Regions from separate parts of the Salinibacter pepae genome, predicted to be linked through region 2. Evidence: riboswitches for the same ligand, from Rfam matches in the RefSeq annotation. Region 2 holds a riboswitch; the other holds the start of a gene.
The links. A riboswitch is a leader RNA that binds a small molecule or an ion and turns the genes downstream of it on or off. The one in region 2 is predicted to bind S-adenosylmethionine.
Positions count from the first base shown of each region.

Region 1: linked by a shared signal. The riboswitch ahead of OJA40_RS10515 (O-acetylhomoserine aminocarboxypropyltransferase/cysteine synthase family protein) and the one ahead of OJA40_RS14015 (trans-sulfuration enzyme family protein) in region 2 are both predicted to bind S-adenosylmethionine.

Region 1 is NZ_CAMTTE010000001.1:2,522,754-2,537,005, forward strand. It holds gene OJA40_RS15505 (RNA-guided endonuclease InsQ/TnpB family protein) at 1-603, shown strand, start outside; gene OJA40_RS10485 (PAS domain-containing protein) at 1,434-3,584, opposite strand; gene OJA40_RS10490 (efflux RND transporter permease subunit) at 3,802-7,017, opposite strand; gene OJA40_RS10495 (efflux RND transporter periplasmic adaptor subunit) at 7,090-8,340, opposite strand; gene OJA40_RS10500 (efflux transporter outer membrane subunit) at 8,401-9,891, opposite strand; gene OJA40_RS10505 (TetR/AcrR family transcriptional regulator) at 9,932-10,609, opposite strand; gene OJA40_RS10510 (peptidylprolyl isomerase) at 10,913-11,401, shown strand; SAM riboswitch class I at 11,509-11,624, shown strand; gene OJA40_RS10515 (O-acetylhomoserine aminocarboxypropyltransferase/cysteine synthase family protein) at 11,750-13,162, shown strand; gene metX (homoserine O-acetyltransferase MetX) at 13,275-14,252, shown strand, end outside.
Region 2 is NZ_CAMTTE010000001.1:3,321,290-3,335,541, reverse strand. It holds gene OJA40_RS14055 (amidohydrolase) at 147-1,787, shown strand; gene moaC (cyclic pyranopterin monophosphate synthase MoaC) at 1,906-2,418, shown strand; gene OJA40_RS14045 (hypothetical protein) at 2,467-3,069, shown strand; gene OJA40_RS14040 (hypothetical protein) at 3,095-4,045, opposite strand; gene OJA40_RS14035 (hypothetical protein) at 4,082-4,549, opposite strand; gene OJA40_RS14030 (PspA/IM30 family protein) at 4,626-5,414, opposite strand; gene OJA40_RS14025 (thymidine phosphorylase) at 5,482-6,867, opposite strand; gene rpmE (50S ribosomal protein L31) at 7,016-7,270, opposite strand; SAM riboswitch class I at 7,449-7,572, shown strand; gene OJA40_RS14015 (trans-sulfuration enzyme family protein) at 7,666-8,889, shown strand; gene uvrB (excinuclease ABC subunit UvrB) at 8,966-11,041, opposite strand; gene OJA40_RS14005 (hypothetical protein) at 11,402-11,752, shown strand; gene OJA40_RS14000 (FG-GAP repeat domain-containing protein) at 11,783-13,621, opposite strand; gene OJA40_RS13995 (YncE family protein) at 13,673-14,252, opposite strand, start outside.

The DNA.
Region 1 (14,252 bases), 800 kb from region 2:
CTGAAAGCCAAGCTCGATGCGAAGATCGATCGTAAAGAGCGCGGCTCGAGCCGCTGGACGAAGCTGGTTCAGACGAAGAACAAGCAGCTTGACCACATCGACAACAAGATCACGGACCTTCTTCACAAACTGAGTCGGAAGGTCGTGGAGATGCTCCTTGAGCGACGTGTCTCTGCGATCGGGATCGGTGATGTTCGCGGCATCCGTGATCGGATCGATTACGGCAGCCAGATGAACCAACGGCTGCACCAGTGGGCCTATGGCGAGTTTGCCCGGATGATCGAGTACAAAGCCAAGCTCGCTGGAATCACAGTTGAACGAGTTGATGAAGCGTATACGTCCCAAGAATGTCCACAGTGCGGCCACCGGAAGAAGCCGAGTGGCCGGGAATACGCGTGCAGTGAGTGTGGTTTTCGTGGGCATCGGGACGTGGTAGGTGCCGCGAACATCAGGCGACGATATGTCGCCAAAAGGAAGTATGTCGGGAACGACAACAGTTCCCGTCTACCTGGTGTTATGGCTTCCCCCTCGGGAGTGAGGTTTCATCCTCATCTCTCGTGTAGCTCGCGGAGCGAACGTAAGACCAACAGGCAGTTCGCGTAGAACGCGAAGAATCTCCCGGCTTCAGCCGGGAGAGAAGTCAATGCAGTTGATGACCCGGAGTCCGAAGCCGGTCGTCTTCCCGCGGGGCCGCTCCGGGCCCGGTCGACTTGCTTCGTGGCGGTTCAGTCTGGAGCGACCTACGTAAACGGATCTTTTGCTCTTTCTGGATTCAACTATCTTATTATAAAGAATACTTAAGAGAAAAATATGATCCAAAAGATTTCCTGAAAGGCGGGGCGCACTCACACGTCACCAAGGGGGCAGGCAACGCCCGCCTGAATGCGATGGCCTCGCAAAATTCAGCCGCGTCTGTCTGCTGCTCTATCTTTCACGCCGCCCAAGCGCTGAGCTGCCGTGGTGCCGCAGGCGGCCCAAGAAAGATGCGCCCAACTTCTTTTCCAGGCTGCCCAGAGACGCGGGCATCGCCTCCGTTCCCGTTCGGATCTCCCCGTGCGTCTGTGGACGTCCCCAAGACTGGCTTGCCGCGGTTGCACAGCGGCAGGGCAATCGCACGAAGGAGGGAAAGTTGCCCCGAGCTTTTCTTGCAGCCCCTGTGACGACGGCCGAAGTCTTCTCGTCCTGTCGGATGAGTCCTACACGAGCACGGGAGGCAAGTCGGGGGGCTCCGGTACGCGACCCGGAAGAAACGCCACAAAAATACGACTCAGACTCGTGCCGGATCGTGCGGAGCCCCAGGCCTGTACGTCGCCTGGTGAGGGGGGGACGAGAAATGAGGCTTTGAGAAAACGGAGTCCTCGAGATGTGGAGTCTGGTGGCGGGGCAGGAGGGCCTCCTGTCTGTAGCATGGCCCCCTGGACCCGGACGGACGACTACGAGCGAATTTCGACCCCGTCAAATTCAAACCGGGCCCCGCCATCGGGGGACTCCGTAAGGCGGACGGCCCAGCCGTGCGCCTCGGCGATGCGCTTCACGATCGAGAGCCCGAAGCCGGTCCCCTGTTCCCGTGAGGTTTCCCCGGGCTTGAAGGCCGTCTCGCGCCGGCCGGGCGGAACGCCGGGTCCGTCGTCCTCCACGTACAGGACGGCGTCGTCGGCGCGCCCGACCCGCACCGTGACGTCGCCCTCGCTGTGCTCGACGGCGTTGCGGAAGAGGTTCTCGAAGACGTGCCGGAGGCGGTCCGGGTCGCCCTCGATCGTGCACGCGTCGTCGACGACCAGGACCGCCGCGCTGGTCTCGACCATGTCCCAGCACTGCTCCGCGATGGTCGTCACCGAAACGGGCTCGAGGGATTCGGCCTCGTTGCCGCGCCGGGCGAGAACCAGGGTGTCGGAGATGATGTCCTCCATCCGGTCGAGGGCCTCGTGCACCTTCCGGCGGTGGAGGTCCTCGTAGGCGGGATCCTCGACGGACAGCGTGGTGCGCATCTGCGCGACGTTGAGCGGGTTGCGGAGGTCGTGGGCCACGATGCCCGCAAACTCGTCGAGGCGCTCGTTCTTGCGGCGGAGCTTTTCTTCGCGGTGCACCTGGGCGGTGACGTCGCGGGCGATCCCGACGATGCGGGTCACCGTGCCGTCGACGACGACGGGCGCGAGCTTGGTCTGCCAGATGCGCGTCCCCGCGGGCATGTCCAGCTCCTCCTGGTAGGAGATGGGCGCCCCGGCCTCCACGCAGCGGTGGTAATTTGCCTCGAGCTCGGCGCCGAGGTCCGGGCCCAAAACCTCCCGGGGCGTCTTGCCCCGGACCGACTCCGAGTCGAGTCCCGTCGCGGCCTCGTGGTACGGGTTGAGCCGCTCGAAGCGAAACTCCGTGCCCGACTCCTCTTCCTCTACGTCGACGAAGAAGATGGCGTCCTCGGCGTTCTCCAGGAGCGCGTGGTACTCCTCGGTGAGCGCCCTGAGTTTTCGCTCCTTCTGGAGCTGCTCCGTCACGTCCCGGCTGAGGGCGATAAAGCGCTTCTCGCCGCCGATCTCCGTCTTGTCCACCCACACCTCAATTGGGAACGAGGAGCCGTCCTTCCGGCGGTGGCGGCCGCTTTTCTTCGCCCGGTCGCCGACCTCCATGGTCGTCCAGGTCTCTCGCAGCTCCTCCGGCGACAGGCCGACCTCAAAGTCCGCCACGTTCATGGACCGCAGCTCCCGGTACGTGTAGCCGAGGTCGTCGACGGTCTGCTCGTTGACGTCCAGAATGTGCCCCTCCGCGTCGTGGATCACGACGGAGTCGGGAAGATTCTCGAACAGCGACTTCAGGCGCTGGCGACTGCCCTCAAGGGTCCTCTCGCGTCGCTTTCGCTCGGTGATCTCGCGGCTGATGCCGACAATGCCCACGATGGCGCCGTCCTCGTCGCGGTGCGGATACCGATTCTCCAGAAAGACGTGCTTCGTGCCGTCGATGAACCGGGTGGCCTCGTAGGAGTCCGCGGTCCCGTCCGCGAGAATCTGTGCGTCGATCCGGCGGATCTCGGCGGCACTCTCGGCGTCGAACAGGTCCCCGGCGCGCTTCCCGACGGCCTCCTCCGGGGTAAGCCCGACAAGATCGGCGGCCGCCTCGTTCACGAACTGGTAGCGGCCCGCCCGGTCCTTCAGGTACACGGCCTGAGCGGTGTTTTCGACGAGCGCGCTGAGCTGGCGATTTTTCTGCGCGAGCTCTTGCTCTGAGGCCTTGCGGTCTGTGATGTCGGTGAAGTAGAGCGACAGCCCGCTCTCGTCGGGGTAGACGCGGACCTCGAACCAGCGGTCCAGGCCCGGGTCGTACCGCTCGAAGGACTGCCGCTCCTGAGTCGCCATGGCCACGTCGAGGGCGTCCTCCGCGGCGGTTCCCTGCGACTCCGGGAAGGCGTCCCACACGTGCCGGCCGATCAGTTGCGCCCGGTCGGCGTCCAGGATCTGTTCGGCCCGGTCGTTGACGTAGGTGTAGCGGAGGTCCGTGTCGAGGGCCACGACGCCCTCGCTTACGCGCTCAAGAACGGTGCTTCGTCGCAGCGCCTCGTCGTCGTCAAGGTTCTGCACGGCAGGAGAGATCATGTCGTCGGAGAACCGGGTGGGGCGAAACGGATGCGTGCTCGATCTGTCACGAATCACCTCGCAATGACCGTACCACCCCGGTGGGCCGCCCGGTCACGTTCTGGGTGCCTCCACCCCCCGGACGGGCGCTCGCAGGAAGCAGGCGGGCGGCCGTTGGTTGCGCGGGCCGGTCCGGAAGTGGGAGGGGCCCCGGACGGAAACATTTGCCGTTCCCCGTTCAGGCGGACGGGGCCTCCGAATGCCGCTCCTCGTACGGCCCGAAGTGCTTCACCGGCTCGTCGTAGCCGAGGAGGCGGGTCTGCACCCACCCGACGGCACGGTCCTGAAACATGGCGATTGAGGGGACGATCATCATGAGGACGGCCGTGCCGAAGACGATGCCGACCCCGAGGCTCACGGCCATCGGGATGAGGAACTGGGCCTGCACGCTCTGCTCCACGATGATGGGGAAGAGGCCCAGGAACGTGGTCAGGGACGTAAGCAGGATGGGGCGGAAGCGCATCTGCCCGGCCCGGACGAGCGCGTCGGGCCAGTCGCGGCCCTTGGCGCGCTCCTCGTTGGCAAAGTCGAGCATCACGAGCGCGTCGTTTACGATGACGCCGCTGAGGCCCACGATGCCGTAGATGCTGAGCAGGCCGAGCTGGATGTCGAGCATCAGGTGGCCCAGCAGGGCCCCGATCCAGCCGAACGGAATGGTGCTCATGATGACCAGGGGCTGGAGGTACGACCGGAAGGGAATGGCCAAGAGGGCGTAGATGGCAAACAGCGCGAGCAGAAACCCGATCACGAGGGCGCTCTGCGCCTTGCGCTGCTGCCGCTGCTGCCCGCCGAAGGTAAAGGTGGCCCCCGGAATCTCGCGCTGAATATTGGGGAGCACGCTGGACTGGAGGCTCGCTTTAACCGCGTTGCCGGTCGTGACGCCCGGGTCCACGTCGGCCGTCACCGTGACGACCCGGCGGCCGTCCTGCCGGTTGATCTGCGAGGGGCTGTACCCGAACGACACGTCCGCCACCTCTTCCAGGGGCACCTGCGCCCCGGCGGCCGTCCGGATGCGGTAGTTGCTCAGGTCCTCGATGGAATTGCGCTGGTCGTCGGGCAGCCGGGTGTAGACGCGCACCTCGTTCTGCCCGCGCTGGAGCCGGTAGGACTCCAGCCCGAAGAAGGCGGCGCGGACCTGGCCGGCGAGGTCGTTGAGCGAGAGGCCGAGCGTCCGGGCGCCCGGCTTCATCGCCAGTTCCAGCTCCCGCTTGCCCTGCTCCTGGTCGGACTTGATGTCGAACACGCCCCCGAAGCGGGCCAGGGAGTCCTGGACGGCGGCCACCGTCCGGTCGAGCTTGTCGGACGTGGGGGCCGACAGCTCCACCGAGACGGGCTTGCCCACCGACACCACGTTGGCGGTAAACGAGAGCGAGCGCGCGCTGGGCACCCGTCCGGTCTCCGCGCGCCATCGCTCCTCAAACTGGGCGGACGTGATGTCCCGCTCCTCCGGGTCGATCATCTCGAAGCTCACCTCGGCCACGTTGGCCTGTGTGGCGGTGAAGCCGCCCGCGCCGGGGTCGCTGTTGGCCTGGGGCTGACGGCCGACAGCCACGTACACGTTTTCGACGAGGTCCTGTCCGGCCTTCGCCTCGAGGGCCTCGATGGCCTCGTACCCCGTCTCTTGCAGGCGGGCCGTCATGCGCTCGGTGGCCTCCGGCGTGGTGCCCACCGGCATCTCCAACTGGGCGGTCACCAGCTTGCCCTGCACGCTGGGGAAAAAGGAGAACCCGATGTACCCGTTGCTGGCGAAACTGAAGGAGATGAACAGCATCGACACGCCCGCCGCGAGGGTGACCCCGTAGTGCCGGGTGGCGAACCGGAGGGCCGTCGTAAGCGGGCCGCGCACGAAGGTCCAGAGCTGGGCGGCCACCCACCGCCGCACCCGGTTGAGCGTGCGGATCGGGAGGGTGGGGGTGCCCGGTTCCTGGTCCGGGCGTTCCGACAGGTGGTACGGGAGGATCAAGAGCACCTCCACGAGCGACAGCAGCAGGACGATGATGACGATCGTGGGGATGTCCCCGAGAAATTTGCCGATCGTGCCGCCGATGAAGAGCAGCGGGGAGAAGGCGGCGACGGTCGTCAGGACGGCGAAGATGACCGGGATGCCGACGCGCTGCGTTCCCCGAATGGAGGCCTCCAGCGGGTCGCCTGTACGTTCCTGCTCGGCGTACACGTTCTCGCCCACCACGATGGCGTCGTCGACCACGATGCCGATGGACAGGATGAAGCCGAAGAGGGACAGGAGGTTGATCGACACGTCCAGGTACTGCATGAGGATGAACGTGCCCGTAAACGACAAGAAGATGCCGACCGAGGTCCAGAAGGCCAGCCGGGGGGCGAGGAAAAGGGTGAGCGTGAGGACGACGAGGAACAGCCCCAAGATGCCGTTTTCGATCAGCAGGTTGAGCCGGCTGCGGAGGCTCTCGGCCTGGTTCTGCCAGATGGCGGCCTGAACCCCGGCGGGAAGAGACGCCTGCAGGTCGTCGTCGAGGTAGGTCTTGACCGTCTCCTCGATGTCGAGGACCTGCTCCTGGCCCGTGCGGAAGACGTTGAGGATGGCGGCCGGCTCGCCGTTGAAGCGCGTGATGAGGTCGGAGTTCTCGGCAAATCCGTCCTGAATGTTTGCGACCTCACCGAGGCGCACCTTCGTGCCGTCGTCGCGGGTGAGGGCCACGATCTCCTCGAAGTCCTCCTTCGTGTAGTTCTGGCCCTCCGTCCGGATGACGATCTCCTCCTCGTCCGTCTCCACGCTTCCGCCCGGCAGGTCGAGGCTCCCCTCCCGCACGATCCGCGAGACCCGCGCGAGGCTCATGCCGTACTTGCGAAGCGCCTCGCGGGGGGCCTCCACGGAGATCTCGTAGTCCCGCACGCCCCCGATGCGCACGAAGGAGATCTGCGGGTTGCGCGTCAGGTCGTCCTTCACGCGCTGGGCGAGCTCCTTCAGGGTGCGCTCGCTCGCGTCGCCGTAGAGGGCAATCTGGAGCGCCTGCTGCCGGTTGGTGACCTCCGTGACGATCGGCTGCTCGGCCTCCTCCGGAAACGCGGTGATGCGGTCCACCTCGGACTTGATGTCGGTGCGGGCCCGCGAGAGGTCGGCACCGCGCTTTAGCTCGGCGGTCACCACGCCGCTGTTCTCGGTGGCGGTCCCCAGAATGCGGTCGATGCCCTCGACGCCCTCGATGCGGTCCTCGATGCGGCGCACGATGGACTGCTCCACCTCTTCGGGCGAGCCGCCGGGGTAGGTGACCTGGATCTGCACCGAGTCGAGACTAAACTCGGGGAAGACCTCCTGCACGGTGGTGAAGGCCGCCGCGCCGCCCCCCAGAAGGAGCAGAAGCATCAGCAGGTTGGCCGCTACGCCGTTGCGGGCAAACCAGTCGATTGCTCTGTTCATCGATCGAAGATTGGAAAATTACAGGTGGGCAGATTGAGGAAAGGAGACGCCAATTTTCAATCTGCAAATGTTTTATTGGCTCACGCGAATCCTCATGCTGTCGGTCTGGACGCGCAGGTCCGTTGTGATCACGCGGGTGTCCGGGGCGAGCGTCGGGGCGAGGTAGGTGTTCTCCTCCACCGTCTGGATGGGCTCGACGGTGCGCTCAGCCAGCATCGAGTCCCCGACCGCCGTCCAGACGACCGGCGGCTGGTCCGGCGCGCGGGTGTGGACCGCCCGGCGGGGCACCACGTGGTAGGTGCCGTTCCGACGGCCTTCGATGTCGACCGTCGTGTAGGTGCCAATGGCCAGCGGGGGGCGCGTCCGGCCCCGTGGTGCCGGGGGCTCCTCGGGCCGCCGCGACTGGATGGTGGGGGCCTGGTTGTACGGCTCCGGCACGCGCACCACCACGTCGACCGTCCGGGTCTGCTGGTCGATGGCCCCCTCAACCCGATGGACGCGCCCCTCCCACGCGTACGTCCGGTCGCCGTACGCGCTGGTCACCGTGGCCGGGAGCCCGGCGTCGGCGGACTGCCCACTCGTCGCCCACAGGTTTTCGATGAGGGCGGCCTTGCGGGACGGCAGGGACACGACGACTTCGGCCGCTTCCGTGCCGTAGACCGTAGCGACGGGCGTGCCGGGGGCCACGTACGCGCCGAGGTCGGCCTGCTTCCGGCGCACCATGCCGTCGAAGGGCACCTGGAGGCGCGTGCGGCCCAGGTTGGTGCGCGCGTTTTGGAGGGCGGCCCGGGCGCTTTCGAGGGTGGACTGGGCCTGTGCCACCTGCGGCTCGTTGAAGACGAGCCGCCCGAGCTCGGTGCTGTCGGGGGCGGGCGGCTCGCCGGTGCGGCCCCGGAGGCGCTCGTAGTCCTCCCGGGCGGCGCCCGCCTCCTCCTGGGCCTGCAGGAGCTGCACCCGGGCCTGCGTGACCTGCGCCTCGGCCTGCTGCACGGCGCTTCGGTAGTCGGCGGGGTCGATGCGGGCCAGGGTCGCCCCCGCGTCGAACCGGCCGCCGCTCACGAGCGCATCGGAGACGTCGACGAGGCGCCCCCCGACCTCGGCGGTCAGCTCAATCTCGCGGACGGGCCGCACGGTTCCGGTGCCGCGCACGAGGAGGCTGCCGGCACGCACGTCCACGGGAACCGTCGAGACCAGGGGGGACTGCGGCGGCGGGTCGCTCGTCTCCGGCGCCGGGGCGAACACGGTGAGCAGGGCCACGACGGCGGCGGTGCCGAGAAGGAGGCCGCCCCCGATGAGGGACCACTTGAGGGTGCTGGTGTCCATAAATCGAAGGGGTCAGTCAGAAAAGAGGCCGGACGATGGCAAGTCAGGAATCCCTGGGGGCTACCGGAACAGGCGCGGATCGTCGACAGGCTCCGCGTCCGTCCACGGCCCGCCGAGGGCACGATGGAGCGCGAGGCGCGCGTTCACGACGGCCAGCCCCACCCCGGCGAGACGCGTCTGCGCCTGCACGAGGGTGCGCTCCGCGTCGATCAGGGCGAGCACATCCCCCACGCCGCGCTCATAGCGGTCGCGCTGGGCCTGGAACGCATGTCGCGCGGTCTCCACCTGCCGCTCCACCTCGCGGTACCGTCGTCGCTGCTTCTCGTAGGCCACCAGGGACGCCTTCACCTCCTGAAAGGCGGTCAGGACCGTCTGCTCGTAGCGTGCGGCCTGCTGCTTGTAGCGCGCCTCGGCGGCGTTTAGGGCGGCGCGGAGCCGGCCGCCCTGAAACAAGGGGGCCGTCAGTTGGGCGGCGAAGCTGGCGAACACCTGCCCGGGATCCACCAGGTCGGCCAGCTCGCTGCTCTGGGTCCCGCCCTGCCCGGTCAGCGACAGGCTCGGCAGCATCTCGGCGCGCGCCACGCCGATCTCCTGGCGGGCCGCCTCCAGGCGGAGGGCCGCCCCGCGCACGTCGGGCCGCTGCATCAGTAGGTCCGCGGGCAGGCCCGCCGGCACCGGCTCGGGGGCAAGGGGAACGGTCATCGAGTCCGGGAGGAGCGCGCGCTGCTCCCCGGCGAAGCGGCCGAGGAGCGTCGCAAAGCGACTCTGGGCCTCGTAGAGCCGGCGCTCGAGGTCCGGCTGGTCGGCCTGGGCGGCCTGCAAGCTCTGACGGACGGTGTACAGCTGAAACGACGGCACGAGGCCCCGCGCGTAGCGGTCCTCGGTCACGGCGACGCGCTCCTCCAAGAGGCCGACCGTGCGCTCTCCGAGGCGCACCTGCCGCCGGAGGGACGCGATTTGGGCGTACGTCGAGATCGTCTGACTGATGACCGAGAGGCGGGCGGTCTGGAGGTCCGCGGCCGTGGCGAAGTACTGGCTGAGGGCCGCCGTGCGCTGGCTCCGCACGCGGCCCCAGAAGTCGAGCTCGTAGGAGAGGCCGAGCGTGGCCTGGTAGTCGGTAAACTCGAAGCGGTCCGGGCCCTGCCCCCCGCCGATGGCGCCGCCGATGCCGGTGTTGGCGGGCTGGTTCTGGTAGTTGCCCTGCCCGTTGGCCGTGACGCTCGGAAACAGGGGGGCCCGTGCAATCCGGAACTGTGCCGCCAGCTCCTCAACGCGCCCCTGGGCCTCCTCCAGATTGAGGTTGGCGGCAAGGGCGGTGTCGACGAGGGCCGTGAGGGACGAGTCTTCGTAGGCCGCCCACCACCGCGTGGCGTCGTAGGCGGTCGTGTCGGCGGCCGCGGCGGGCAGGGTGGTGTCGCCGGGAGCCGCCTCAAACCGGTCCGGGAGATCCCGCTCGGCGTCCGGGGTGGACATCTCCGGGGTCATCGAGCATCCAGCCACAGTGAGCGTCCCCAACAGAAAGCTGGCGATGAGCAAGCGAGGGCCTATCATTCAGTAGACGTTTCGACGTTGAACGGTTGAACGGATAACGCTACTCACGGGGGGCGGCCCGGGAGCCACTTCCCCCCTTCGGTCGGGGCGCAAGGCCGTGGTAGATGAGGTCGAACAGGTGCTCCTTCCGGGCCTCCACGAACGCGCCCCAGTCGTCCTCCGCGTCGGGGTGCATGATCTGCACGGTCGGCCGCGCCACGAAGAAAAAGAGGCAGGTCGAGACGACAGAGAGCATCGTGTGCTGCGGGTCGACGTCCCGAATCTCCCCGGCGTCCACGGCCGACGCGATGGTATCCACCAGAATTTGGGGCGGCGCATCGCTGGCGTTGGTCGGCTCCTCCAGGTGCGTGCCAAGCAGGCGTCCCCCGGTGAGGTTCTCCTGTACCATCAGGCGCATGGCCGCCTCGTCGGACCGGACGAATTCGACGTACCCGTCGATGAATGCGCGCAGGGTGTGCTCGAAGGTGGAGGCCTCCCGGAGCGACGTGCCGAACGAGGCCATGAACCGCTCCACCGTGTAGGTGAACACCTCCTCGTACAGTGTCCCCTTGTCCTGAAAGTAGTAGTGCAGCATCGCCTTGTTGATGTCGGCGGCGTCGGCGATCGCCTGCATCCGAGCCCCGTGCCGGCCCTCCCGGGCAAACACGTGGAGCGCCGCGTCGAAGATCTGCCGCTCCGTCTCGGAGTACTCGGAAGGAAAGGGGGAAGGGGGGGCCATGGAGAGCGCATCTGAGGCAGAAGCGATTGCTGTAATCGAAGGCCCACTGCTTGGTTCAACCAAATGGTTAACTGTCATGTAAAGAGAGGCGCCTCCCCGGCGGGGCCTGGCGGACCGGGGGCGACGTGAAGGCGGCGCGGTTTCGCCGAAGGGGACAGGGGCCGTCCAGGCGCGCTCCGGACCCGTCGCCGGGGCGGCAATGGGCTTTCCGGAAAGACGACGGCGGCCCCGAAACACCACCCCGTGCCTGCCGTCGGACAGGCGCAGTTGCGTTTTCCTTTTTGCCGATGTCCTCTTCTCGCCATGGCCGACCATCCGCAGTGGGACCACCCGCCCGACCTCCAAATCGAAACGGACGCCGTCTACGAGGCGGCCTTCGAGACCAGCAAGGGCACGATCCACGCTGAGCTCTATCCCGAGCACGCCCCCCACACGGTCAACAACTTCGCCTTCCTCGCCGACGAGGGCTTCTACGACGGCACGCCGTTCCACCGGGTCATTGAGGGCTTCATGGTACAGGGCGGCGACCCCACCGGCACGGGCCGGGGCGGACCGGGGTACGAATTCGACGACGAGATCGACAGCAACCCTCTCACGCACGAGACGGGCGTCCTCTCGATGGCGAATGCGGGCCCCAACACGAACGGCAGTCAGTTCTTCATCACGCGGGCGCCGCAGTCGCACCTCGACGGCAAGCACACCGTGTTCGGCGACGTGACCGATGGGCAGGATGTGGTCGACGCGATCGAAGAGAGCGACACGCTGAAGAGCGTCACCGTCGAGAAGCAGTAGCGCAGGCGACGCGCCGGCCACCGGCCTAGCTGGTTCTTCACAATCGAGCGTTGACATTGCCGGACGCAGCGCCTAGCATTGACGCTGCTACATTACTGGTAGCATCACATTCATCCAGAAGGGTGAAGGGAGCAGGCCCGATGAAGCCCTGGCAACCGCCGTCGGCACCCCCGACGGAAAGGTGCCCCATCCTGCCTCGACCGCTGTCGAGGAAAGATGAGTGGGATCCGCGACCCTCTTGGTTGCTGATCCCCATCTGCTTTCCTGGCGGCTGGGGATTTTTCTTTTGTCTCCGGTCGCGTCGGCACATAACGGAGCGCCCTCCGGGCCTGTCCACGGCTCTTCTGGATGAGCACTTGCATCCTCTTCATCCAGAGAGCCGATCTTTTTATGAGTGCCCAGAACGGACAGCACGACCCTCAGGAATCCGAGCGGCCCGACGCCCCCGAGTCGCCCCGCTACGAAACCCGTCAACTCCATGCGGGGCAGGAGCCGGACCCGGCCACCAACGCCCGGGCCGTGCCCATCTACGCGACCACTTCCTACACCTTCGACGATGCGGAGCACGGGGCCGACCTCTTCGCCCTCGAAGAGTTCGGCAACATCTACAGCCGCATCATGAACCCGACGAACGACGTCTTCGAGAAGCGGGTGGCCGCGCTCGAAGGCGGCGTCGCGGCCGTCGCCACCGCCAGTGGGCAGTCCGCCCAGTTTCTGGCCCTCAACACCCTCTGTGAGCACGGGGACAACATCGTCTCCACGAGCTACCTCTACGGCGGGACCTACAACCAGTTCAAGAACTCCTTCCCCCGCCGCGGCCTCGACGTCCACATCGCCGACGGCGACGACCCGGACTCGATCGAACGCCTGATCGACGCGGATACGAAGGCGGTCTACCTGGAGACGATCGGCAACCCGCGCTTCAACATCCCGGACTTCGAGCGGATCGCCGACATCGCCCACGCCCACGGCGTGCCGCTGGTGGTGGACAACACGTTCGGGGCGGCGGGCTTCCTCTGCGCGCCCATCGAGCACGGGGCCGACATCGTCACGGCCAGCGCGACGAAGTGGATCGGCGGGCACGGCACCACCATCGGCGGCGTCATTGTGGACGCGGGCACGTTCCCGTGGGACAACGGCCGCTTCCCCGAGTTCACCGAGCCAAATCCCAACTACCATGGCCTGCAGTTCTGGGAGACGTTCGGCCCGGACGGCGTGCTCGACACGAACGTCGCCTTCGCGATGCGGGCCCGGGTGGAGGGCCTCCGCGACTTCGGCCCGGCCCAGAACCCGTTCGGTTCCTTCTTGCTGCTGCAGGGCCTCGAAACGCTCTCCCTGCGCGTGCAGCGGAGCTGCGACAACGCCCTTGCGCTGGCGACGTGGCTCCGAGAGCAGGACGCGGTGTCGTGGGTCAGCTACCCGGGCCTGGAGGACCACCCGTACCACGAGCGGGCCAATCGGTACCTGGAGAACGGCTACGGCGCGGTCCTCACGTTTGGCGTGGAGGGGGGCGTCGACGGCGGCAAGCGCTTCGTCGAGAACGTGGAGCTGGCCAGTCACCTCGCCAACGTGGGGGACGCGAAAACGCTCGTTATCCATCCCGCCTCTACCACGCATCAGCAGCTGACCGAGGAGGAGCAGCAGGCCTCCGGCGTCGAGCCCGACATGGTGCGGGTCTCCGTCGGCATCGAGCACATCGACGACATCAAGGCGGACTTTGATCAGGCGTTTGCGGCGCTGCCCTCGCCGGCGGCTGCGTGAATTGAAGCGTGAAGCGTGATGCGTGAGGGGACGTCTCGGCTCACGTTTCACTTCTCACGCATCACGTTCCTCCCATCCTGCTTGTGCTGTGTAGTCTTTTCCGCCTCTTCCGATGCCAAAGACTCTCACCCTTCCCGAGTTCACCCTCGAAAACAGCACGACGCTGCGGGACGTGCCCGTGGCGTACCGGACGTGGGGCACCCTCAACGCGACCGGCACCAACGCCGTCCTGGTGTGTCACGCCCTCACCGGCGACACGAACGTGGCCGACTGGTGGGGCGGGCTCCTCGGGCCCGGCCGTGCTCTCGATCCCACGGAGGACTTCGTGGTGTGTCTGAACGTGCCGGGGTCCCCCTACGGCTCGGTGGCGCCGGTGACGGTGAATCCGGAGACCGGCGAGCGCTACGGGGCCGGCTTCCCGCCGTTCACGACCCGCGACACGGTCCGGCTTCACCGGCGCGCGCTGGAGGCCCTCGGTGTGCAACGGGTGGCGTGTGCCGTGGGCGGATCGATGGGGGGCATGCACGTGCTGGCGTGGGCCTTCGAGGCGACCGACGGCGGGGCGCCGTTCGTGCGGTCGCTCGTGCCCATTGCCGTGGGGGGGCGCCATACGGCCTGGCAGATCGGATGGGGGGCGGCGCAGCGGCAGGCCATCTTCGCCGATCCGAAGTGGCGGGGCGGTCACTATTCGCCGGACGCCCCCCCGACGAGCGGCCTCGCCACGGCCCGCATGATGGCGATGGTGTCGTACCGGTCCCGGTCGTCCCTCGACGGCCGGTTCGGGCGGGACGCAATGCCGGAACAGGACGGCACGCCCTACGCCGTGGAGAGCTACCTACGCCACCACGGGGACAAGCTCGTCGACCGCTTCGACGCGAACTGCTACGTGGCCCTGACCCGTCAGATGGACACCCACGACGTGGCCCGCGGCCGCGGCGACTACGCGGAGGTGCTGCGGGGCATCGAGCAGCCAAGCCTGGTCGTGGGCATCGACTCGGACGTGCTGTATCCGTTGTCCGAGCAGGAGGAGCTCGCGGAGCACCTGCCCAGCGCCACCCTGAAGGTGCTATCGGCGCCGCACGGACACGAC
Region 2 (14,252 bases):
ATGTCAGTGAAAGAACTGTGAGTATCAAATCATGATTTTGTGTAAAGCGCTTTCAGTCACCCGTTCTTTACGAAAAGCGCTTTCATAAAATCACCTGATTTGGACCTATCGTCTTTTGATACCTCCTACTGCTCGCTTTTCTTCCGATGTCCCCTTCCGAGTTCCTGATCACGAATGCCCGCGTGTACCCCGTTAATGGCGGTGATGGCGGGCCCGTCCCCGCCTCGGCCCTGGCCGTCCGCGACGGCCGTATTGCCGGGGTGGGCTCGCCCGCAGAGGCCTCGACGGCCGTTCCGGAGGCCCGGCGCATTGACGCCGAGGGACGGACCATCGTGCCCGGCTTCGTCGACGCCCACGCCCACCTGCAAGAGCTCGGGCTGGCCCTTCGGCGGGCCGACCTCACCACCGCCGCTTCTCCCGACGCGGTTGTTGAAGAGCTCCAAGCATTCGTCGCCGAGCACGACCCTCCGTCCGCCACGTGGCTGCGGGGCCACGGGTGGGACCAGACCGAGTGGACGCCCGCTCGCCTCCCCACCCGTGACGTTCTGGATGCCGCGTTTCCGGAGCGTCCCGTCTGGCTCACGCGCACGGACGTTCATGCCGGGTGGGCCAACACGGCTGCCCTGGAGGCCACCGTGGGCCTCGACCGCCTCTACGAGATGAGCGACCCCGGCGGCGGGCACATCCACCGCGACCGCACCGGCACCCCTACGGGCGTGCTGATCGATGCCGCGATGGCCCTCGTTGAGGACCACATCCCGCCCCCCAGCGAGACACAACAGGACCGCGCCCTCTCTGCCGCCCTCCGCCATACTGCCCGACGCGGCATCACGAGCCTGCACGACGCCGGGGTAGGGCTCTCGGCCCTCCAGCGGGTTCAGGACTTCCTTGAGGAGGATCGCTTCCCGCTCCGGCTGTACGCCATGATCAATGGGGGCGGGGAGACGCTCGAGCATTTCTGTGATCGGGGCCCGCTGCACCACGCGTCCGGCCGCCTCGACGTGGAGTCGGTCAAGTTCTTCGCCGACGGCGCGCTCGGCAGCCGCGGCGCCGCCCTCCTTGACGACTACGCCGATGCGCCGGGCACCCGCGGCTTTCTTCTCCACGACAGCGACGCGTTCCGGGAGCACGTGCGGGTGGCGCACGAGTGTGGGTTTCAGGTCAACACCCACGCCATCGGCGACCGGGCCAACCGTCAGGTGCTGGACGCGTACGAACACGTCGCCCGGGAGAGCACCCGTCCGCTCCGCCGGCCTCGGATCGAACACGCCCAGGTCGTGGCCCCCGACGACCGCCCCCGCTTCGGCCGCCTCGGCGTGATCGCCTCCGTCCAGCCGGCATTTGCGCCGAGCGATCACGGCTGGGCCCCGGCGCGGCTCGGCCCAGACCGACTCACCGACGCCTACGCGTGGCGAAGCCTGCAGGAGGCGGGCGCCCGCCTCGCCTTCGGGTCCGATGCGCCGGTCGAGCCCCCCGACCCGATCCGGGGCTTTTACGCCGCCGTCACGCGCCGGGACGCCGGCGGAGCGCCCAACGGGGGCTGGCAGCCCGACGAGCGGCTGTCCCGCGCCACGGCCCTTTACGCCCACACCCAGGGCGCCGCGTACGCTGCGTTTCAGGAGGGCGAGATCGGATCCATATCCGTAGGCAAACGCGCCGACTTCGTGGTACTCTCTCAGGACCTCATGACGGTGCCGTCCGACCATCTACTGGACACGGACGTCGTGGCGACGTATCTGGGGGGCACTCCGGTGCACACAACCCCCGACTGGCCGGACGCACACTAATCACTCCCCCTCTCGCGTTTTGAAACCAACGGGCCCCCTCCCGATTCGAACGGACGGAGCATCCTCCCCGGGTCTTGCTCCGTGTGTACGCATTCATTTCGCTTTTGCTGACTGACCTATGGCCGATCCTTCTACACTTACCCACCCCGATCCCGAAGGAGGCGTCCGCATGATGGACGCGTCCCAGAAGTCGGATTCCGCCCGGACGGCCGTCGCCGCCGGACGGGTTCACCTGGGCGAGGAGGCGTTCCGGCGCGTTCGGGAGCACGACATCGAGAAGGGCGACGTCCTCACGACCGCCCAGATCGCCGGCATCATGGGGGCCAAACAGACCGACAAGCTCATTCCCCTCTGCCACGATGCCACCATCAACGGCGTGGAGGTCGACTTTACGTTCAACGAGGACGAGCAGGCCATCGATGTCCGGGCCTTTACGAAGTCCTTCGGCGTAACGGGGGTCGAGATGGAGGCGCTGACGGCGGTTTCGGTCGCCTCCCTTACGATCTACGACATGTGCAAGTCGGTCACCAAGAACATCCGCATCGGCGACGTGCACCTGCGCGCCAAGACCGGCGGACAAAGTGGGAACTGGAAGAGCAAGTCTGAGGACACGTCCCCCGCCGAATCCTAGCCCTGTCTCCGCCCGACCACGGTTTCCTTTCCCTCAGCCGGCCGCCCCATGTCTTCCGACGCCCCTGACGCCGCCCTCAACCGCGTGGCCCGCTTCACGTCGTTCGCCACGGTTGGCACCCTGGGCCTCACGCAGGACCTGACCCACGCCGTGCTCGAAAGCATCGGCGACATGGAGGGGGCCGACCCGGAGCTCGTGGCCGAGGAGACGCTCTGCCTCATCGCCACGGCCACCGCGCGGGCCGCCGAAGTCGGGCTCGAAGAGGAGCCCGACCGGGCCCCAACGATCATCGAAACGCTGCTCGACCTTCCGTTCACGTACCGGAACTACCTCCTCGGGAAGGCAATGGTGGCCGAGGAGCGGCCGGAGCTCTCGGAGGTGGCCGAGGAGGTGCGCGCCCGGCTTGAGGAAAAGCGTGCCTTCTACACCACGCACTTGCCCGACGGCCAATTTCCCGGGCCCCACGCACTGGGCGACAAGATGGAGCTGTGGATGGGGCGCGTGAGTCCCCCAAAGCTTCCAGAGACCCCTCAAGAACGATTGGATTCGCTCGGCCTGGTCGACCCGACGGTCGCTCACCTCAAGCTTGTGCTCGCCTACGGGCGACGAGGGGTACCGCCCCTCGGGTCCGCAGCCGAATCGTCTGAATGAGGCTGCCAGTAGCCCCCCGTAACGGCTACTCCCGGACTCGGGACTGGGACGCCCGCTCCGTCGCCGTGTCTTCGGGATCGGACGGGGCCCCAGTGGCGCTGTCGGGCACGTCAAGTGCCCCGTCCGTGGCCCCATCCAGCTCCGCGTCAAGCGCATCCAGGTCCTCCGCCATCTCGTCGTCGAGGTAGTCGGTGGGGGCGGCGAATACGTCTTCGATCTCGCGGATGGAGCTCTGGGTTTCCTCCACCTCCTGCAGCAGGGTGTCGAGCTGGGCCGTCACCTCCTCCGGGTTCTGCAGCGTCCAGGACTGCTCGTGGATGTACCGCACCACGTCCTCGATGGTGCTGAGCTGCGCACCGATGATCTCCAGGTTTTCGTGGGCCTTGCGGAGGCGCGCCAGCCGGCGCTCCAGTACCTTCAGCCGTCGCTGCTTGACGGCCCGCACCCGCTCGGCGTCATCGGCCATGTCCTTCTTCAGCGCATCGATGGACTCGAGGATCTGCGCCTCCGTGGCGCTGTCCATAAAGGCCCGATACCGCTCCCGCTGGTGAAGCAGATCGAGGTACGAGTCCAGCAGGCCGTCAATCTTGTCGACGTGACTCCCCAAAAGGCCCTGCGAGGCGTAGCTGAGCTTTTGGTAGTTCGCCTGGATTTGCTCTTTGAGCTTCCGGAGCTTGGCGTAGCGGCGCTGGCTCTGGTTGCGGAGCTGGCTGAAAATTTCGCGCTGGGACGGGGCCTGGTGCTGCTCGGAGCGCTTCTCGGCGCGAACGTACCGCTGGAACCGGTCGTGCCGCGGCATCACCCCCAGGTAGAGGAGCTCCGCCCCGCCCCCCAGCAACAGGAGGAGCTCCGGCAGCCAGGCGGGAAGAACCCCGATCAACCCGAGGCCCGCCGCCACGGCCACGACCGTGATCAGAAACACCAAATTCCAGGTGTTGAAGAGGGCCTCCTTCGTGTAGTTGATGTCGTCGTCCATGACGGGGCAGTTGTTCGGGCTACGAAGCTGTTCGGGCTACGAAGCGTCGTCGGCACGGAGGTCGCCCATGCGGCCGATGGTTTTGTCGGGCCCCTCCGGATGCGGCTCGTCTGCCGCCTCGGAGGCAGCCGATTCGTCGGCATCGGGCGCCGCCCCCGGACGCGTGGACGATTCGGTCTCCTCCGCCTTCATCCGACGGACGAGCTGCTCGGCGCGCTCGTCCCGGAGGGCCTCTTCGGCCTCGCGGAGCCCTTCATCCTCCTCCCACTCGTCGTCGAGAGCCACCTCGAAGCGGGCCTCCTGCTCCGCGACTGCCCCCCGGAGCCGATCCACGAGCGACTCGGTCTCGGCCAGCAGGCGCCGGGCGCCCTGCGTCATGCGCCGCACGACGCCCTGGACCTCCTCTTGCTGCTTCAGTTGGTCGAGGGTCGCTTGGAGGCGTTTTTTGGCCCGCAGGTGCCGCTTCTCGGTCTCCTTCAGCCGCTGAAATTCGTCGTCGGTCATGGCTAGGTCGAGGGCGGGTTGTGCGCGCTGGGTCGGGGCGTTCAGACTTGTCAATCAGCAATCGCCCGAAACCGAACTACTCCGACTTGTTGCGCTGCTTGCCGATGGTCTTCGACGGCTCCTCAAGTTCTTCGTCCTCGGGCAGGTCGATCGTCTCTTCCTCCACGGACTCCGAGTCCAGCGACTCCTCCTCCTCGACCATGCCCATGTCGGCCTTGAACTCGTCGACGACCTGCTGGGCCCGCAGCTCCTCGGCGTCTTCCTCAATCTGGAGGGCCTCGGTGTCCACCGAATCGAGGGCCATCTCCATCCGGGCCTCGTTCTTGGCGGATTCCTCATCCAGGCGCCGCACCATCTCGTCGTGGGTCTGGTCCAGCCCCGACACCTCAAACTGCTCCATCGTGTCGGCAATCTCGGCCTGCCACTGCGCCCGCTCGTGCTGGCGGAGGGCATCCTTCGCCTCCTGAATTTTCTGCTCCTTCTCGCGCATGAAGGCCTTTTTGACCTTAAGGGCTTTCTCGTAGGCCCGCTCGGCGCCCGTGAGCTGTTCCTCCGTCCGCTCGAGGCTTTCCTTCTGGTCCTCCAGCCGCTTCGCGTACTTTTTGGCAATGTCTTCGCGGTCGGACTTGAGGGCGGTCTTGATGCGGTTGGAAAGCTGCTCGACCCGGTCTCTTGTCTTCTTGACCTCCTTCTCGAGCATGATCTTGTTCGCCTTCACCGTGGCGATGTTCTCGTTCATCTCCGGGACCTGATCGTTGAGCTCCCGGATGTTTTGTTCGAGAATCGTCCGCGGATCCTCCATCGCCGAGACGGCGCCGCCGAAGAGCGACTTTACTGCACGCTTGAATCGGGACCAGATAGACATGGCACGGGGAGCGGTATCGAAGGATCGGCGAATGTGCAGTTCATATACTTTGCACGGAAGTGGATTGTTACACCTCTTCCGCGGCGCCCTCCGATTCCGCGGCGCCCTCCGACAGACGGGTCCAGCCCTCGGCGTCGTAGCGGGCCTGCAGGGCCGGGGCGGCGGACGGAGGTGTGTCGGAGAAGGTGTACGCGCTACGCACGGCGGCCCGAACGGCCTCCAGGTCGGGCGTTCCGCCGGCGTGGAGCCGGGCGAGCACGTCCCCGTCGTCGACCGGATCTCCCGGCTTCTTGAGCCGGCTCAGGCCGGCGATCGGGTCGACCGACGCCTCTTTCGTCTGGCGTCCGGCCCCGAGCCTTACGGCGGCCTGTCCGATCGACAGGGCGTCGAGATCCGCGACGTAGCCCCCCGCCTCGGGCGGCGCGGTTACTTCGGCCACCGATGCACTGTCAGGCCGCCCGTCCGGATCGTCGAGGACCATTGGGTCTCCTCCCTGTGCCTCAACGAGGGACCGGAACTGATCCAGCGCCGCCCCGCTCGCGATGGCCGCGCGGGCCCTCTCCCGGCCCTCCGCCGGCGTCTCCGCGGCGCCGCCCAGAACAATCATCTCGCCGGCCAGGCCGCGGACAATTTCCATGAGGGCGGAGTCGGCGTGCTCCCCCTGCAGGCAGGCAATCGCCTCTCGAATCTCGGGCCAGTTTCCCACGGCCCGCCCCAGCGGCACGTCCATGTTCGTCATGACCGCCACGACGGGCGTGTCGTGCTCGGCCCCGATGGCAACCAGCGTCTCGGCCAGCGTTCGCGCGTCGGCGTCCGTCTTCATGAAGGCCCCGCGCCCGCACTTCACGTCGAGCACGAGGGCGTCGTTGCCCTCCGCGAGCTTCTTGCTCATGATCGAGGCGGCAATGAGCGGGATCGAGTCGACGGTGGCCGTGACGTCGCGGAGCGCGTAAATCTTCTTGTCGGCGGGGGCCACCGCCCCGGTCTGCCCGGCAATGACCCCGCCCACCTCTTCCACCTGCCGCCGATACCGCTCCACGCCCAGGTCCGTACCGAAGCCGGGAATGGATTCGAGCTTGTCGATGGTGCCGCCGGTGTGGCCGAGCCCGCGCCCGCTGAGCTTGGCCACCGGCACGCCGCAACTGGCGACGAGGGGCACGAGAATCGGGGACACCTTGTCGCCCACCCCGCCCGTCGAGTGCTTGCCCACCTTGGTGCCCGGCACCGAGGAGAGGTCGATGTGGGTGCCCGAGTGGAGCATCGCGTCGGTCAGGGCGGCCGCCTCCGCGGCGGAGAGCCCGTTGAGGTACGCCGCCATCAAAAACGCGCTCATCTGATAATCGGGGACGGTGCCTTCGGTGTAGCCGTCCACGAGGGCCCTGAGATCGGCCTTCGACAGCGACTCGTCGTCACGTTTGGCCGCGATGAGGGGGACGGGGTTGACACTGCTCATACGACTGGAGAATGGTGGGTGGGTGGAACGAGGGGCGGGGGCATGCCTGGATTCCGACCGCCGGCCTCCGACAGGCTCTCCCCTGAAAAACGAAAAGGCCACCCGCTGGGCGCAGGTGACCTTCGCCATTCGAAATGGGACCCGTGGCCTACTCGTCGGCGGTGTCTTCCGTCTCTTCGTCGTCTCCCTCGTCGTCATCGGTAAGCCCGTACCGGCGGTTGAACTTCTCGACGCGGCCGGCCGTGTCGACGAACTGACGGCGGCCGGTGTAAAAGGGGTGGTTTGTCGAGTCGACCTCGGTCTCGTACGAGTCGGTTTCCATGGTGGACCGGGTCGTCATCTCGGTTCCGTCCGCGAGTTGGATGGTGACTTCGCTGTACTCAGGATGCAGGTCGTTTTGCATAATGGGGCCGTCGGTGGACTCGCTCAGTCAGTCAAGAAGCATCGTCGACATTGGTGCACGACATTGTCCCCCGAAAGTTTCGGGGACGTGTCGCCCGTGCGTGAAGAACGAGCGAGGGCCACGCGCCCCAACGCATCGGCTTCTTGACACCCCGCCTCCCGTTCCTTAGAGTTATGGTGTCTCATCAAGAACGACCGAGGGAACAGGCCCGTCGACGTCGTGGCAACCGGATCGCTTCGCCCATCGGAGCGATCGTCCTGGTGCCAACTCCTGCCCCGAACGCCTCTGGGGACAGATGAGAGGAGTGCTTCGGCCGCGGCCATCTGCGTTCCAGGGCTCGTCCTCTGTCGTCTTGGTGAGGCTCCACGCTTCTGCTCACCGAGACGACTTTTCTTATGGACCTGGACCCGGAAACCATTCTCTCCCTGGCGGGCCAAGACGTCGACGATTCCTACAACAGCGTCGTCCCGCCCCTCTATCAGTCGGCAATCTTTCAGTTCGAGGACGTCGGCGAGACGAAAGGCTACGACTACACGCGCAGCGGCAACCCGACACGTGCCTCCCTGGAAGAGACCCTCGCCGAGCTCGACGGCGGGGCGGGCGCCGTGGCCTGTGCCACGGGCATGGCCGCCGTGTCGACGGTCACCTCGCTCTTCGGCGCCGATGCGCACCTGATCTGTGCCCACGACTGTTACGGCGGCACGGAGCGCCTTTTCTCCCACCTCGACGACCAGGGCAAGCTCTCGGTCTCGTACGAGGACCTGTCCGACCACGACGCGCTGGCGGACGCCGTGCGCCCCGAAACGGAAGCCCTCTGGGTGGAAACGCCCTCTAATCCCCTCCTTCGCATCGTCGATCTGGAGGCGCTCGCCGAGTTTGCCGACGCGCATGGCCTGCGCCTCATCGTCGACAACACGTTCCTCTCCCCGCTCCTGCAGCGGCCCCTCGACTACGGGGCCGACCTCGTGGTGTACTCGACGACGAAGTACCTGAACGGCCACTCGGACGTGGTGGGCGGCGCCATCATCGCCCGCACGGAGGCTCTGGCCGACCAACTCGACTTCACCGCAAACGCGCACGGCACCGTCGCCGCCCCGTTCGACAGCTGGCTCGTGCAGCGCGGGGCGAAGACGCTGCCGGTCCGCCTGCGCCAGCACGAGACCAACGCCCGAGCCCTCGCCCACTTCTTGGACGACCACTCGGCGGTGGACCGCGTCTGCTACCCCGGCCTCCGCACCCATCCCAGCCACGAGCTCGCACGCGCCCAGCAGAACGGATACGGCGGCATGGTCTCTTTTTTCGTGGACGAGGAGCAGGTCGACGTGAACGAACTGCTGCGCTCCACCGACGTCTTTGCGCTTGCCGAATCGCTAGGCGGCGTGGAGTCGCTCATCGAGCACCCCGCCACCATGAGCCACGCCTCCATGGCCCCCGAGCAGCGCGAGGACGCGGGCATCACCGACGGGCTCATCCGCCTCTCCGTGGGCATCGAGTCGACCGACGACCTCCGGGCGGACCTGAGTCAGGCCCTCACGGCAGGCGCCGAGGCGGCGGCGAGCGGGCACGACACGCCCGCTCCCGCAGAGGCCCAAGTCCCGTCCTCAGAGGGAGCGTGCTGAGAGGCTGCATCCACGGTCCCGGCGGGGGGTCGGAAGCGAGCGGCCGTTGCCCTCCCTGCTCCCCCGCCTCGACATTCTACTCTCCGCTCTCGGCGAGCTCCTCCTCCAGCTCTTCGATGCTGTCTCGGAGCTCGGCGGCCCGCTCAAACTCGAGGTTCTCGGCGGCCTCTTCCATTTCTTCTCGCATCTGGTCGACGAGGTCCTCCTTCTGGTCCTCCGAGAGGTACTCGACCACCGGGTCGGCCACCTCGCTGGAGAGCTGATCCGGGCTGCCGTAGTGGTGCCGGGAGCCGGACTCTTCTCCCTCGCTCTTCTCGTCGGCGATCGCCGTGCCCATCTTGATCTCGTCGGGGGACTTCCGGATCGGTTCCGGCGTTACGTCGTGTGTCTCGTTGTACTCAAGCTGCCGCTCGCGCCGCCGCTCGGTCTCGTCGATCATTTTCTGCATCGCGTCGGTGATTTCGTCGGCGTACAGAATCACCTCCCCGTTCACGTTGCGGGCGGCACGGCCGGCCGTCTGGATCAGCGAGGTCTCCGAGCGCAGAAAGCCCTGCTGGTCCGCGTCGAGGATGGCCACGAGCGATACCTCCGGCAGGTCCAGCCCCTCCCGCAGGAGATTCACGCCCACGAGCACGTCGTACTCCCCCAGGCGCAGCCCGCGAATGATGTCCACCCGTTCGAGGGCGTCGATGTCGGAGTGCATCCAGCGGACGTCCACCCCGTAGCTGTCGAGGTAGTCGGCCAGGTCCTCGGTCATCCGCTTCGTAAGGGTCGTTACGAGCACGCGCTCGCCCTTCTCGGCGCGTTTGCGAATCTCCTCCATCAGGTCGTCCACCTGATTCCCGGTCGGCCGGACGTCGACCTCGGGGTCGGGAATGCCGGTGGGGCGCACCACCTGTTCGACGAAGACGCCCCCACTCTGCTCCAGCTCGTAGTCGGCCGGGGTGGCGCTCATGTAGATGGTCTGCGGCGTCAGCTCCTCGAACTCCTCGAACGTGAGGGGGCGGTTGTCGAGGGCCGACGGGAGGCGAAAGCCGTGCTCCACCAGCTTCAGCTTGCGCTGCCGGTCGCCGTTGTACATGGCCCGCACCTGCGGGATCGTGACGTGGCTCTCGTCCACCACCAGCATGAAGTCGTCGGGGAAGTAGTCGAGCAGGCAGTAGGGGCGCTCGCCCGGCTCGCGGCCGGTCAGGTGCCGCGAGTAGTTCTCAATGCCCGAGCAGTAGCCGACCTCCTGCATCATCTCAAGGTCGAACATGGTGCGCTGCTCCAGGCGCTGGGCCTCCACCATCTTGCCTTCCTCCCGCAGCACCGCCAGCCGCCAGCGCAGCTCCTCCTTGATGTCCTCGATGGCCCGTTCCAGGCGATCGTCCGGGGTGACGAAGATCTGCGCCGGGTACAGGGTAAACTGGTTCACCTCCTCCAGTTCGCGCCCGCTCTCCGGCTCGAACAGGGCCAGGCGGTCGATCTCGTCGCCCCAGAACTCGATTCGAAGGGCGATCTCCTCGCGGTAGGCCGGGAAGATGTCCACCACGTCCCCACGGACCCGAAAGGTGCCGGGCGTGAATTCGATGTCGTTGCGCTCGTAGAACAGGTCGATGAAACGGCGCAGCAGGTCGTTGCGCTCCACCTCCAGGCCCCGCTCCAGCGGCAGGATCTCTTTCTGGAATTCCGCGGGCGAACCGAGGCCGTAGATGCACGACACGCTCGCCACCACGATCACGTCGTCCCGCCCGCTGACGAGTTCGGACGTGGCCCGGAGCCGCAGCCGCTCGATGCGGTCGTTGATGGCCACGTCCTTCTCGATGTAGGTGTCGTTGGGGACGATGTACGACTCCGGCTGGTAGTAGTCGTAGTACGAGATAAAATACTCAACAGCATTATCGGGGAAGAACTGCTTCAGCTCCCCGTAGAGCTGGGCCGCCAGGGTTTTGTTGTGACTCATGACGAGGGTCGGCTTGTTCACCTCCTCGATCACGTTTGCCACGGTGAAGGTCTTGCCCGTCCCCGTGGCCCCGAGCAGGGTCTGGTGCTCGTCGCCCCGCCCAACCCCGTCCACGAGCTCGCGGATCGCCTGCGGCTGGTCGCCCATGGGCTCAAAGTCCGACTCGAGCTGAAACTGATCCGTCCGGTCGTTCAGGACCTCCGTCATGTCCGCATCGCGATTGTTTGCAGAGAAGAGTCACAAAGGAATTGAATCCGCTCGCATCTGTTGGGTTTTGACCGGTCCTTCAGAAATTTCACCGACGTCATCGTCCGCGTCACGGTCCAGTCGGGGGCTCTATCAGGCGGTTCAACGGAGAGGTACCGTACATTCCAGAACTCGTCGCTGAATCTTGACCGGTTTCTGACAAAAAGATGTGGGCGCACTCCTAGTTTGGAAGCGGTTCCATATTTAAAGGATGCCTATTTCTATTCTGTGTCGGCCTAAGTCAGCAGGCCGGCGCGAATTCGCATGCCCGTCGGTACGTCGCCCATCGCCTGCGCTCTTTCCAATATGCTTGCCCCCACGGTGTCCGCTCAGTCTGACGAGGCGTCTCCCGATTCCGAGGGCTCGTTTTCGCCCGCCAAGCTGCCTCTCGACCGTCCCGCATCGAGTCTTGAGGAGGCGGTCGAGCAGTTGCAGGGCCGGCCCGAGGAGGAACTGCAACGGGCCCGGAAACACCACCGCCGCGCCCTGACGGCCCTTCGGGACGGGGCGTACGAGGCCCTATCGGAGGAGACGCGCGATCGGCTTACGAATCAGTTCCGCTCTGGCCTGCGCGCCTTGAATCAGGCACTGGACGAGGCAGGGGCGTCCCCCCCGGACGACGGCACCTCCTCGTCGACCTCGCTCGGGGATGTGCTCACGGGGCTGTGGTGATGATCCCGGGCACGAGCGCCCCAAGTCCCTCTACTCCGTGGCGGACGAGGGCTGGAAGAGGACAAGCCCGCCACGCTTCCCCCCCACGACGAGGTCCGTTCTGCGATCCCCGTCCAGGTCCCCCCAGGCTGGCGTAGCATTTCGGGGAATGCCGTCGAGGTTAACTGAGGTGGGCGGCCCGAACTTCAAGCCATCGGTGCCGCCCTGGTTGCGAAGCAGGACCAGCCCCGTCTTCGTCCCGACCAGCAGGTCCAACCGCCCATCGCCGGTCGCGTCGTGGAGCGTGGGGGCGGCCCGTCCGTTCAGCTCTGCGAGCGTGACGCCCTCCGAGGCGAAATTCGGGGACGCCTCCCCCCCCGTGTTGCGGTGGAGCGTGAGGGTCCCGCTGGCAGTGCCCAGCACGAGGTCCGGCGCGCCATTGTCCGTCACGTCTCCCAGGGCCGGCACGACGTTGCTCCCGCCCGACAGGCCTTCCAGGGCCCCATCGACCGCGTCAAACGTGCCGTCGCCCTGGTTCTCGTGGTAGGAGAGGGCGCCCTGCCAGGTCCCGAGAATGAGGTCGTCGGTCCCGTCGCCGTTCAGGTCAGCGAGGGCCGGGGCGTAACGGTACGCGTCCGGCAGGTCCAGGGGCGAACGTTTCCGGAGGCGAGGGGGGCCGTCGTCACCGGTGGGGGTCAGCGGGTACACCAGAGAAGTCTCGCCCTGGGTCGGGTCGATTTTGTTTGCCACGAGCACGTCGGTCTGGCCGTCTCCCTGAATGTCCCCGAGGGCGACGGTGCTTTCGCTCCCCACGTCGATTCCCCCCGCAAACTGGCGCGTCCGGAGCTGATATCCGTCCGCCGTGTGCTCGTAGAAGTAGAAGTTGTCCGCGAGACTGCTGTTGGACCCGCTCGATCCCCCGAGGACCCCCACGAACAAATCCGGGCGTCCGTTGCCGGACCAGTCGGTAAAGGCGGGGGCGTTGTACCCGCTGGTCAAAAGCGGATTCGACGACGGAAAGCGCTCCGGCTGTCCACTGAGAACGGGGTTGCCGCAGGTCCCCGTGTTCTCGATGAGGAGCAGTCCAGGCTCGAAGAAGTCGCCCCAGAACAAGTCGGAATCGCCGTCGCCGTCCACGTCCGCAAAGGTGAGGGTGTTGGCCCCGTGAAGCGACGGCCCCTTCTGGCCCGTCCCCCCGACAATCCTAATGCCCTCAAACTCGTCCGTCACGTGGGCGAACTGGGGCATGCCTTCCGTCCCGTCGACCGACTCGTAGCGGGTGATGGTCCCGTCGAGCCGCCCCAGGAAGAGGTCCAGCCGACCGTTGCAGCCAAGGTCCGTGACGTTCGGGATGTTCTGACGGTCCGAGAAGATGGGCTCCCCCTCCACGGTCCGCAACGTGTCGGCGTACAGCTCAAACGTCGGCGCCGTGGCCGAGCCGACGTTCCGATAGGCGCGGAGATGGCTGTACGGCTCTTCCGTGAGCAGATCGGGCACCCCGTCCTGGTCAAGGTCCGCAAACCGGTACCATTCGCCGATTTGCAGGTCCCGGTAGTGGTCCGTGCGCCACACGAGGCGCGAGGAGTCCCCCTCGGTGACGTGCTCGAAAAACGCGAGCTGGCCGGGACGTTCCTGGACAAAGAGATCCGAGTCCTCGTCCCCGTCAATGTCCACAAACTGCGGGCGCGGCGCGTTGAAGCCGCCGTAGAACGGGTTCGAAATGAGGGCGCCGTCGGTGTCGGCGACCTCAATGGACGGCGCCACTACGCGCTGGTAGTCGTCCGGAAACGAGGCCGACGAGGCGTCCGGAGACACCGATTGCGAGGACCCGGCACAGCCCACCAGGAAGATTCCGATGAGGCCGACGAGGAAGGCACGAGCATGTGGCATCGAGACGACAAGGGCAGTCACGTCAGCGGAGCACGAGGATTCGACCGGCCGCTAGGAGCCAGTGGGCTGCGCCCCGCCAAAGGTGCCAACCCCGGTGGGATAAGTCCCCACCTCGATTACCTTCACGATCTCGTTGGTTCGCGTGTCGATCACCGTCACCGTTCCGGCCTCGGGATTGTCTCCACGGGGCTCGTAGGTGCCCTCGCGGTTGTTGTTGGACACGAAGAGATGCCGTCCGTCGGCCGAGAGGACCGTGCCGTGGGGCTGGGCGAGGCCGTCCCCCCGAATCGTAGCCTGCACCGACGCGTTGTCGACGTCCACCACACTAATCGAGTTCGACATCTTGTTCGGGACGTAAGCCAGGCCGCTTTGGCGACCGATGACGGGATGCCACGGCTGGCTCCCCACCGCGAGGGTGTCGGTCACGGACAGGGACGGGGCTTCACTGGCGTCGAACACGAGGAGCTGGCCCGTCTTCTGGCCCCCGGCAATGAGCGTTGCCCCGTCGGCCGTCGCCGCAAACTGGACCGGGGTTTGGGTCGTCCCCTCCAGCCGCGTCAGCTGCGTCTCGCGCGTGTCCGTGTTGATGCCCATCAACTGGTTGGTGCCCAGGCTCGCAATGAAGGCGTGC